One region of the Achromobacter sp. ES-001 genome, then DNA from elsewhere that is predicted to be linked to it. Evidence: riboswitches for the same ligand, from Rfam matches in the RefSeq annotation. Region 1 holds a riboswitch; the other holds the start of a gene.

Region 1 (4,411 bases):
CGCAAGCAGGTCGGTGGCGCAGGCAACCACGGCGCCTTGCGCGTGGGCGGCTTCTGCCAGCTTGCGGTAGTCGGACACCGAGCCGGTGCTGTGCGGGTATTGCAGCAGCACGCCGAAGCATTCCGGCAAGCCCTGCGCTTCGTCGCCCACGGTGATTTCCAGCCCCAGGCCTTCGGCGCGCGTGCGCACGACTTCGATGGTCTGCGGATGCACGTGGCGCGAAATGAAGAACACCGGGCTTTGCGACTTGGCGCCACGGCGGGCCAGCGTCATGGCTTCGGCGGCGGCCGTGCTTTCGTCCAGCAGCGAGGCGTTGGAGATGTCCAGCCCGGTCAGGTCGGCGACCATGGTCTGGTAGTTCAGCAGGGCTTCAAGACGCCCTTGCGAGATCTCCGGCTGATACGGCGTGTAGGCCGTGTACCAGGCGGGGTTCTCAAGAATGTTGCGCAGCACGACGTTGGGGGTCTGCGTGCCGTAGTAACCCTGGCCGATGTAATTGCGAAAGACCTTGTTGCGGCCCGCGATCTGCTTCAGTTCGGCCAGCACGTCGGTTTCGCTGCGCGAGGGCGGCAGCGCCAGCGGGGCCTGGCTGCGGATCTTGGCGGGAACGACTTCGTCGATCAGGGCGTCCAGGCTGGCGCTGCCAATCACTTGGAGCATGGCGGCCTGGTCGGCGTCGGACGGGCCGATGTGGCGGGGGATGAAGTCGGTATGGGTGTCTAGGGCGCGCGACATGGGAACTCTCGGGTGGTGGTGCATCAGGCCGGCGCGCCAAGAGGTCGGCGCGCCCGGCTCGAACCGGCTTCTTAGCCGTTGGCGACGGCTTCGTAGCCGGCGGCGTCCAGCAGCTTGTCGGCATCGGCCGCGTTGACCGGCTTGATCTTGAAGATCCAGGTGGTGAAGGCCGATTCGTTGATCAGGCTGGGGTTGTTTTCCAGCTCGTCGTTGAAGGCAACGATTTCACCGTTGACGGGTGCGTAGATGTCCGAGGCGGCCTTGACCGACTCGACCACGCCGGCGGTTTCGCCCGCGTTCAGCTTGGCGCCAACCTTGACGTCGCCAACGAAAACCAGGTCGCCCAATTGGTCCTGGGCGGTATCGGTGATGCCGACGACAAACACGTCGCCTTCAGCTTTGACCCATTCGTGGGACTGGGTGTACTTGCGATCGGTGGGCAGGCTCATGGGAAATCCTCTAGGGAATACGGGTAGATGAATGGAGTTGCGCGCCTCGTGCGAGCGGCGTGTGCGTCAACTGGCAGCGGCCGTTCGCGCGAAGCTTCGAGTTTACGAGTGTTCGACGGCTTTGCCGTTACGCACGAAGGGCAGCTTGCAGACCAGGGCGGGCACCCATTTGCCGCGGATGTCGACTTCGACGGTGTCGCCCGGACGCACGCCTTGCGGCAGGCGGGCAAAGCCGATCGACACGCCCAACGTGGGCGACATGGTGCCGCTGGTGAGTTCGCCCGTGCCTTGCGCGCAGCGCACGGCCATGTGGGCGCGCATCACGCCGCGCTCTTGCAGCTTCAGGCCGACAAAGGCGGCGGGGGTGGCGAATTGTTCCAGCGCGTCGCGGCCGATGAAGCGGCGCTCGGCATTCTTGAGCGACACGGTCCAGGTCAGGCCGGCCTGGTCGGGCTGGGTCAGCTCGTCCATGTCCTGGCCATACAGGTTCATGCCGGCTTCCAGGCGCAGCGTGTCGCGCGCGCCCAGGCCCGCCGGGCGCACGCCCTGGGCAGCAAGGTCGCGCCACAGTTGCACGACGTCGGACGCAGGCAGGACGATTTCAAAGCCGTCTTCGCCGGTGTAGCCGGTGCGGGCGACGAGCGTGTCGTCGCCCACGCGGGCGGCAACAAAGGGGGTCAGTGCTTCGGAGGCGGCTTGCCAGGCCGGGCGCGAGGCCCAGACCTTGGCGCGGGCGTTCGGGCCCTGCACGGCCACCATGGCCAGATCGCGGCGCGGGGTGATGGCAACGTCGAAATTGCCGGCCTGCTTCACGCGCTGCATCCAGGCCACGTCTTTGTCGGCGGTGCCGGCGTTGACGACCACGCGCCATTCGTCAGCGGCAAAGAAATAGATGATCAGGTCGTCGATGACGCCGCCCTGCGGGTTCAGCATGCACGAATACAGCGCCTTGCCGGGCACGATCAGCTTGGCGACGTCGTTGGCGACCAGGCGTTGCAGGAAGGCGTAGGCATCGGGGCCGGCCACATCCACGTTCAGCATGTGCGACACGTCGAACATGCCGGCGTCCTGGCGCACCGCGTGGTGCTCCTCAAGCTGCGAGCCGTAGGCCAAGGGCATGTCCCAGCCGCCGAAATCGACCATTCGGGCGCCGGAGGCGATGTGTTCGTCGGCCAGCGGGGTGCGTTTGAGGGTTGCGGACATGCGCGGAAACTCCGGGACGGCAATGGCTTGCCAGGGTTACGGAATGCCGGTCGTGACAAGCGGATTGCGCCCGCACGGCATCGGCTGAATCTTCCGCCCCTCTGTCCTTTTGCCTGAGAGTTGCCCCGCGCTGGGCGGGTTTGCACCTTCGGCGCCTGGGCTGCTCGCTGTGTCCCGAATTCGGGGCGGCGCCAGGTCTCTCCAGAGTACTGTTTTGCCGCATCCACACGTTAAAAACCGGGACGGGGCAAGCATGTGCGGTATCGGTTACCTGAGCGATTCTGGGCGAATTGCGCCTTCGGCGGCGACCCTGGTGAAAGGGGCGCTCTCTCCCGCAAACATGCGTGACAGCGGCGCCAAGCATACAACGAAAACCAGGCCTGGAAAAGCGCGATTTCCGGGCGCGGCCCGGCCACAAACCGCTGCCGTGGACCACGCCAAACCGGACACCACCCCCCGGGCTAGCCCAGCGCCGTGTCCAGCAACATCATCAGCACAAAGCCCAGCATCAGCCCGCACGTGGCGTAGACCTCGTGCCCCTTGCGGTGCGATTCGGGAATGATCTCGTGGCTGATGACAAACAGCATGGCGCCCGCCGCAAAGCCCAGCCCCCAGGGCAGCAGCAAGACGGACCAGCCGACGATGGCGGCGCCCAGCACCGCGCCCAACGGTTCGACCAGCCCCGACAACATGCCTAGCGCCACGGCGAAGGCCCGCTTATAGCCGGCGGCCAACAGCGCCACCGCGACAACCATCCCCTCGGGAATGTCCTGGATCGCGATGCCCGTGGCCAGCGCGGTGCCCGCCACCGGATCGCCCCCCGCGTAGCCGACCCCGATGGCCAGGCCTTCGGGCAGGTTGTGCAGCGTGATGGCGATAACGAACAACCAGGCGCGTCGCATGCGGCGCGCCTCGATGCCTTCGCGGCCCTTGATGAAATGTTCGTGCGGCAGCGTGCGGTCCATGATGAGCAGCACCGCCGCGCCCAGCAGAATGGCCGCCCCCACCGTCAGGCCCGCGCCCCAGCGGCCCATGCCCTGGCTTTCGGCCGCCGCGATGCCCGGCGCCACCAGGGAAAACGCGCTGGCCGCCAGCATGACGCCCGCGCCGAACCCGAACATGCTGTCCTGGACCTTTTGCGGGATGGTGCGGGCGAACAGGATAGGCACGGTGCCCAGCGCGGTGGCGCCGGCCGCTACCAGCCCGCCCAGCAGGGCGTCGGCCACGTGCGGCGCGCGCACGTCCAGGTAGGCCCACAGCTGGTGCATCGCCAGGCAGGACACCAGCACGGCCAGGGTCCAGACGCTGATGCTGGTGGCCGCGGGACGCACGCGGTGACGGCTGAATGTGTTCATGGGGCCGATGCCTCCATCACAAAGCGGGCTTAACCCTTTGCGGCCGCATAACGGCGCGCCACCTCGGGCCAATTCACGACATTGTAGAAGGCGCCAATGTATTCAGGGCGAGGGTTTTGGTACTTGAGGTAATAGGCGTGTTCCCAGACGTCCAGGCCCAGGATCGGCGTATTGCCGTGCATCAGAGGGCTGTCCTGATTAGCGCTGCTTTCCACCACCAGCTTGCCGGCCGGCGTGACCGAGAGCCAGGCCCAGCCGCTGCCAAAGCGGGTTAGGGCCGCTTTGGTGAAGGCCTCGCGGAAGGCGGCCAGGCCACCCAGTTCGGATTCGATAGCGGCCGCCAGCGCGCCATCGGGTTCACCGCCACCCTGGGGCGACATCACCGACCAGAACAAGCTGTGGTTGGCGTGGCCGCCGCCATGGTTGCGCACCGCGCCGCGTATGGCTTGCGGCAATTGGTCCAGCCGCGCGACCAGGGCTTCAACGGGTTCTTCCGTGCTGATGCCGGCGCCATCCAGCGCCGCGTTCAGGCTGGTGACATAGGTTTGATGATGCTTGCTGTAGTGAATCTCCATCGTCATGGCGTCGATGTGAGGCTCGAGGGCGTCATAGGCGTAGGGCAGCGTCGGAAGGGTGTAGGGCATGAGCGTCTCCGTGGGACTCGCCTGT
Region 2 (4,411 bases), 1.6 Mb from region 1:
CGCGCCCGCGTTCCTTGCCGTATCGCCAGACGGCCGCTACCTGGTCACGGCGCAATACGGGGGCGGCACGTATAACGTGTTGCCCGTCCAGGCCGACGGCGCGTTGGGTGAAGTGTCGGGCATCGTCAAGGAAACCGGCTCGGGGCCGCGCCCCGAACAGCAATCCGCGCATCCGCACATGGTGCTGTTCGACTCCACCGGCCAGCGCGTCCTGGCCACCGATCTGGGCAGCGATCGCATCAATCTGTTCACGTTCAAGGATGGCAAGCTGTCGCTGTCCGAGCGCACGACGCTGTCTGCGGGCAGCGGGCCACGCCATCTTGCGCTGCACCCCGATGGCGCGCTGTTATACGTCTTGAACGAACTTGACGCCTCAATCGCGTGCTTCGGCTACGACGCCCACGCCGGCCGGGTGCTGGCGCAGCGCCACCTGGTCCCCGCCACACCGCCCGGATTCACCGGCGCGGGCAACGCGGCGGCGTTGCTTGTCCACCCGTCCGGCCGCTTCTTGTACGCCTCTACCCGCCGCGTCGACAACGACCACCCGCAAGCCGACAGCATCGCCGCCTTCGCCATCGCCAAGGATGGCGCATTACGCCGCGTACAAACCTGGACCGAGGGCCTGCGCTTCCCCCGCGCACTTACCCTGGCGCCAGACGGCGGCAGCCTGTACGCGCTGAACCAAAAGGGCGACTCCATCCTGCGCCTGCGCATCGATGCGGCAACAGGGCAGCTAAGCGACATGGACGTGGCGGCCCAGACGCCAACACCGGTATGCCTGGTGTTTGCATAGGCGGGGCAACCGCGGGCGATCTTGATAGCCGGCGCAACAGGCCCCTCTGAAGCCCTTTGAAGCCCCTTTGAAGCCCCTTTGAAGCCACTCGGGAACCCCGTCGGGAACCCCTCGGGAACCCCTCGGCCAGCCCGCCGTCGAACCTTGCATGACCGTTAATCCTGTATTGCGCTTCCTCTGGCGCCTCGTCATCCTGGGCTTATTTGTCTGGCTTGCTGCGTGGGCGTGGCCCCGCCTGCCCGACGCCGCACGCGCACCGTGGCATATGGCCCGGCTGGCCTGGCAAGAAGCCCCGTCATCCTTGCCCGTGCCGGTACAGGGCGTGTCCGCCAGACGCTTGACCGACACTTGGGGCGCGGCCCGGTCCGGCGGCCGCCAACACGAAGGCATCGACATCTTTGCCGCGCGCGGCACGCCTGTGCTGTCCACCACGGAAGGCGTGGTCATGCAGGTTGGCACGAACAAGCTGGGCGGCCAGGTCGTGTGGGTGCTCGGGCCCGGACGCCAGCGCCATTACTACGCGCACCTGGATGGCTACGCCGACATTGAACGGGGGCAGCTGGTGGCCCCCGGAGACGTGCTGGGCTACGTCGGCAACACCGGCAACGCGCGAGGCACGCCGCCGCATTTGCATTACGGCATCTACGACGGCGGCGCGATCAACCCCTATACGCTGTTGGTGGCGCCGGCAACGCCGCCCTGACGCTTTGCGCCAGCACCTGCGCCGTCGCGGCTGACAAGGTCCACCCCAGGTGTCCGTGCCCCGTGTTGTAGAACACGCCCGGGCGTTTGCCCGGCCCCACGCGCGGCATCATGTTGGGGGTCATGGGGCGCAGGCCGCACCACGGCACGACGCGCGTGGTGTTGATGTTGGGGAAGTGTTTACGCGTCCAGTCGATCAGCGGCTGCACGCGTTCGGCACGGATGTCCATGTTGAAGCCGTTGAATTCCGCCGTACCCGCCACGCGAAAGCGGTCGCCCAGGCGGCTGGTGACGATCTTCGCGGCTTCGTCCAGCAGGCTGACGCGGGGCGCGGCGCCCTGGCTGTCGGCGTCGTCCAGGTGCACGCTGATCGAATAGCCCTTGACCGGATAGATGTTGATGGAATCTCCCAGCAGGCGGGCGAACTTTCTGCTGGCCGCGCCCGCGCACACGACGATGGCGTCCGCTTCGTGCCGTTCGCGCTGGGTGCCGCCGTCGCGGCGGATGTCCAGCACGTAAGGGCGGTCGTGGCGTTGGATGTTGTCGATGTCGGCATCGTGCACGAACGTGACGCCCCGGCGTTCGCATGCCTGGGCCAGACCGCGCGTGAACTTGTGGATGTCGCCGGTGGCGTCCGATGGCGTGTAGAAACCGCCGTGGCATCCGGTTTGCATGGCGGGTTCGATGGCGCGCGCTTCGTCGGCGGTGACTGCGTAGCGGTCCAGGCCGCCGGCTTGCAGCAGCGCGTTGGCGCGATGCGCGGCCTTGAAGCTGTCGGCGTCGTGGTAGATGTGCAGGATGCCCCGGCGCTCCAGGTCGAAGTCGATGCCTTCCGCCTCGGCCATGTCGAATAGATGCCGGCGCGCTTCGATGGCCATGCGCGTGGTGGCGATGGTGTTGTCGCGGTAGTTGGGAATTTGCGCCATGAACTGCGCCAGCCACGAATACTTGTGCCAGCTGAAGCGGGGGTTCAGCAACAGCGGCGCGTTTTTGCGCAGCATCCAGCGTAGCCCTTTGATGATCGTGGCCGTGCTGTTCCAGACTTCGGCGTTGCTGGCGGATAGCTGGCCGCCGTTGGCATAGGACGTTTCCATGGCGGGATAGCGTTGGCGGTCGTAGACGGTGACCGCGTATCCCAGGTTCGACAGGGCATAGGCGGACGTGACGCCGGTGATACCGGCGCCAATGATGGCGATGCGGGGCATGGTGGCTCCAGACAGGGTGGCCGCGACCAATGTGGACGCGGCACCCCATCTGTCTTTGGTACCTGAGAGTTTCACCCGCGCGGGCGGCGGGTTCCCCTTCGGTGGGCGCGCACGGCGCCTCTCTCCAGATTGTCTATACGCGCGCAGTCCTGTTGCCTGAGAGTTTCCGGGGCGGTTGCTCCGTCGGCGCCGGCCGCCAGGGCCGGTCTCTTCTGCGCGGTTTTGAATCGACGGGGTAGAGAATAGCTAAGTTCATGTCGCATTTGCTTCAGGGTTAGTACTATGTCGCGTGCGCCGTTGGGCCGGCGTGAACCGAATAGGACGATAGGAATGAGTTTTCGCGCCGCGCGACGCACTGTTTTGCAAACCCTGGCCGTGATGGCCGGCGGCGCCCTGGTTTCGTTGGCCGCGGCCGAGCCGGTGGCCCCCGGCGCCGACATCGACGACGCCGTGCATGCGGTAATGCGCGAGTACGACGTGGCGGGCCTGGCCATCGCCGTCACGCGCGAAGGGCGGCATGAATTTCGCAGCTATGGGGTGGCCTCGCTGCAAACGCATGCGCCCGTCAGCCGCGACACGCTGTTTGAACTGGGCTCGATCAGCAAGACCTTTACCGCGACGCTCGCGACCTACGCCCAGGCGCTGGGCAAGCTGTCGCTGACCGACAGCCCGGCGCGCTTCGTGCCTGCCTTGCAAGGCACGGAATTCGGCAAGCTGAACCTGATCCACCTGGGCACGCACACGGGCGGCGGCTTCCCGCTGCAAGTGCCGGACACGGTGGGCGACGATGCCCAGCTGATGGCCTACCTGTCGGCGTGGACGCCGCGCTATGCACCGGGCACCTACCGCACGTATGCCAACCCCAGCATCGGCATGCTGGGCGTGGTGGCGGCCAAGAGCCTGGGCCAGCCCTATGCGCAGGCCATGGAGAAGACGCTGTTGCCCAAACTGGGCCTGACCAACACCTATATCCACGTGCCCGCCGCCAGGATGGGCGACTACGCGCAGGGCTACAACAAACAGAACGCGCCGGTGCGTGTGAACCCGGGCGTGCTGGCCGACGAAGCCTACGGCGTCAAGACCAGCGCCAGCGACCTGATCCGCTTCGTGGACGCGAACATGGGCGTGGCGTCAGCGCCCGCGGAATTCAGCGCCAAGGCCGCCCGGGATGCGAAGATCGCCAAGGCCGTCGTCAACGACGCCGTGCTGTCCAAGGCCTTGGCCGATACGCATGTGGGCTACTACGACGTGGGTGGAATGACGCAGGACCTGGCCTGGGAACAACTGGCGTATCCGGTGACGCTCAAAGCGCTGTTGGCGGCCAACGCCGGCACGTTGAACAGCCAGAGCCACCCGGCCAAGGCCCTGACCCCGCCGCAGCCCCCGCGTGCCGATGTGTGGATCAACAAGACGGGTTCCACCAATGGCTTTGGCGCCTACGTGGCGTTTGTGCCGGCCAGGAAAATCGGCGTGGTGATCCTGGCGAATCGGAACATTCCGAACGACGCCCGCGTGCGGCTGGCGTATCGCATTCTTGAAGGGGAAACGGCGGCGGGAGCAAGAACGGATACGGGAACGGGAACGGATTCGGGATCGGCCCCGGAAACGCAACCCGAAGCCCGCGCGCAAGCGAACTGAAACAGGCAGAAGGCGGTGGCCGGCCGAAGGCCGTGGCCGGCCCCTGTCAGCCGTCAAGCTTCCGTACCCGCCG

The links. A riboswitch is a leader RNA that binds a small molecule or an ion and turns the genes downstream of it on or off. The one in region 1 is predicted to bind glycine.
Region 2: linked by a shared signal. The riboswitch ahead of KYT87_RS18140 (D-amino acid dehydrogenase) and the one ahead of gcvT (glycine cleavage system aminomethyltransferase GcvT) in region 1 are both predicted to bind glycine.

What each region holds. Positions count from the first base shown of each region.
Region 1 is NZ_CP079940.1:5,597,695-5,602,105, forward strand. It holds gene gcvP (aminomethyl-transferring glycine dehydrogenase) at 1-735, opposite strand, end outside; gene gcvH (glycine cleavage system protein GcvH) at 807-1,184, opposite strand; gene gcvT (glycine cleavage system aminomethyltransferase GcvT) at 1,287-2,387, opposite strand; glycine riboswitch at 2,479-2,602, opposite strand; glycine riboswitch at 2,636-2,732, opposite strand; gene KYT87_RS25395 (ZIP family metal transporter) at 2,849-3,742, opposite strand; gene KYT87_RS25400 (superoxide dismutase) at 3,772-4,386, opposite strand.
Region 2 is NZ_CP079940.1:4,046,142-4,050,552, reverse strand. It holds gene KYT87_RS18150 (beta-propeller fold lactonase family protein) at 1-793, shown strand, start outside; gene KYT87_RS18145 (M23 family metallopeptidase) at 942-1,496, shown strand; gene KYT87_RS18140 (D-amino acid dehydrogenase) at 1,453-2,700, opposite strand; glycine riboswitch at 2,835-2,925, opposite strand; partial or broken gene ampC (class C beta-lactamase) at 3,079-4,239, shown strand; gene KYT87_RS18130 (3-hydroxybutyryl-CoA dehydrogenase) at 4,392-4,411, opposite strand, start outside.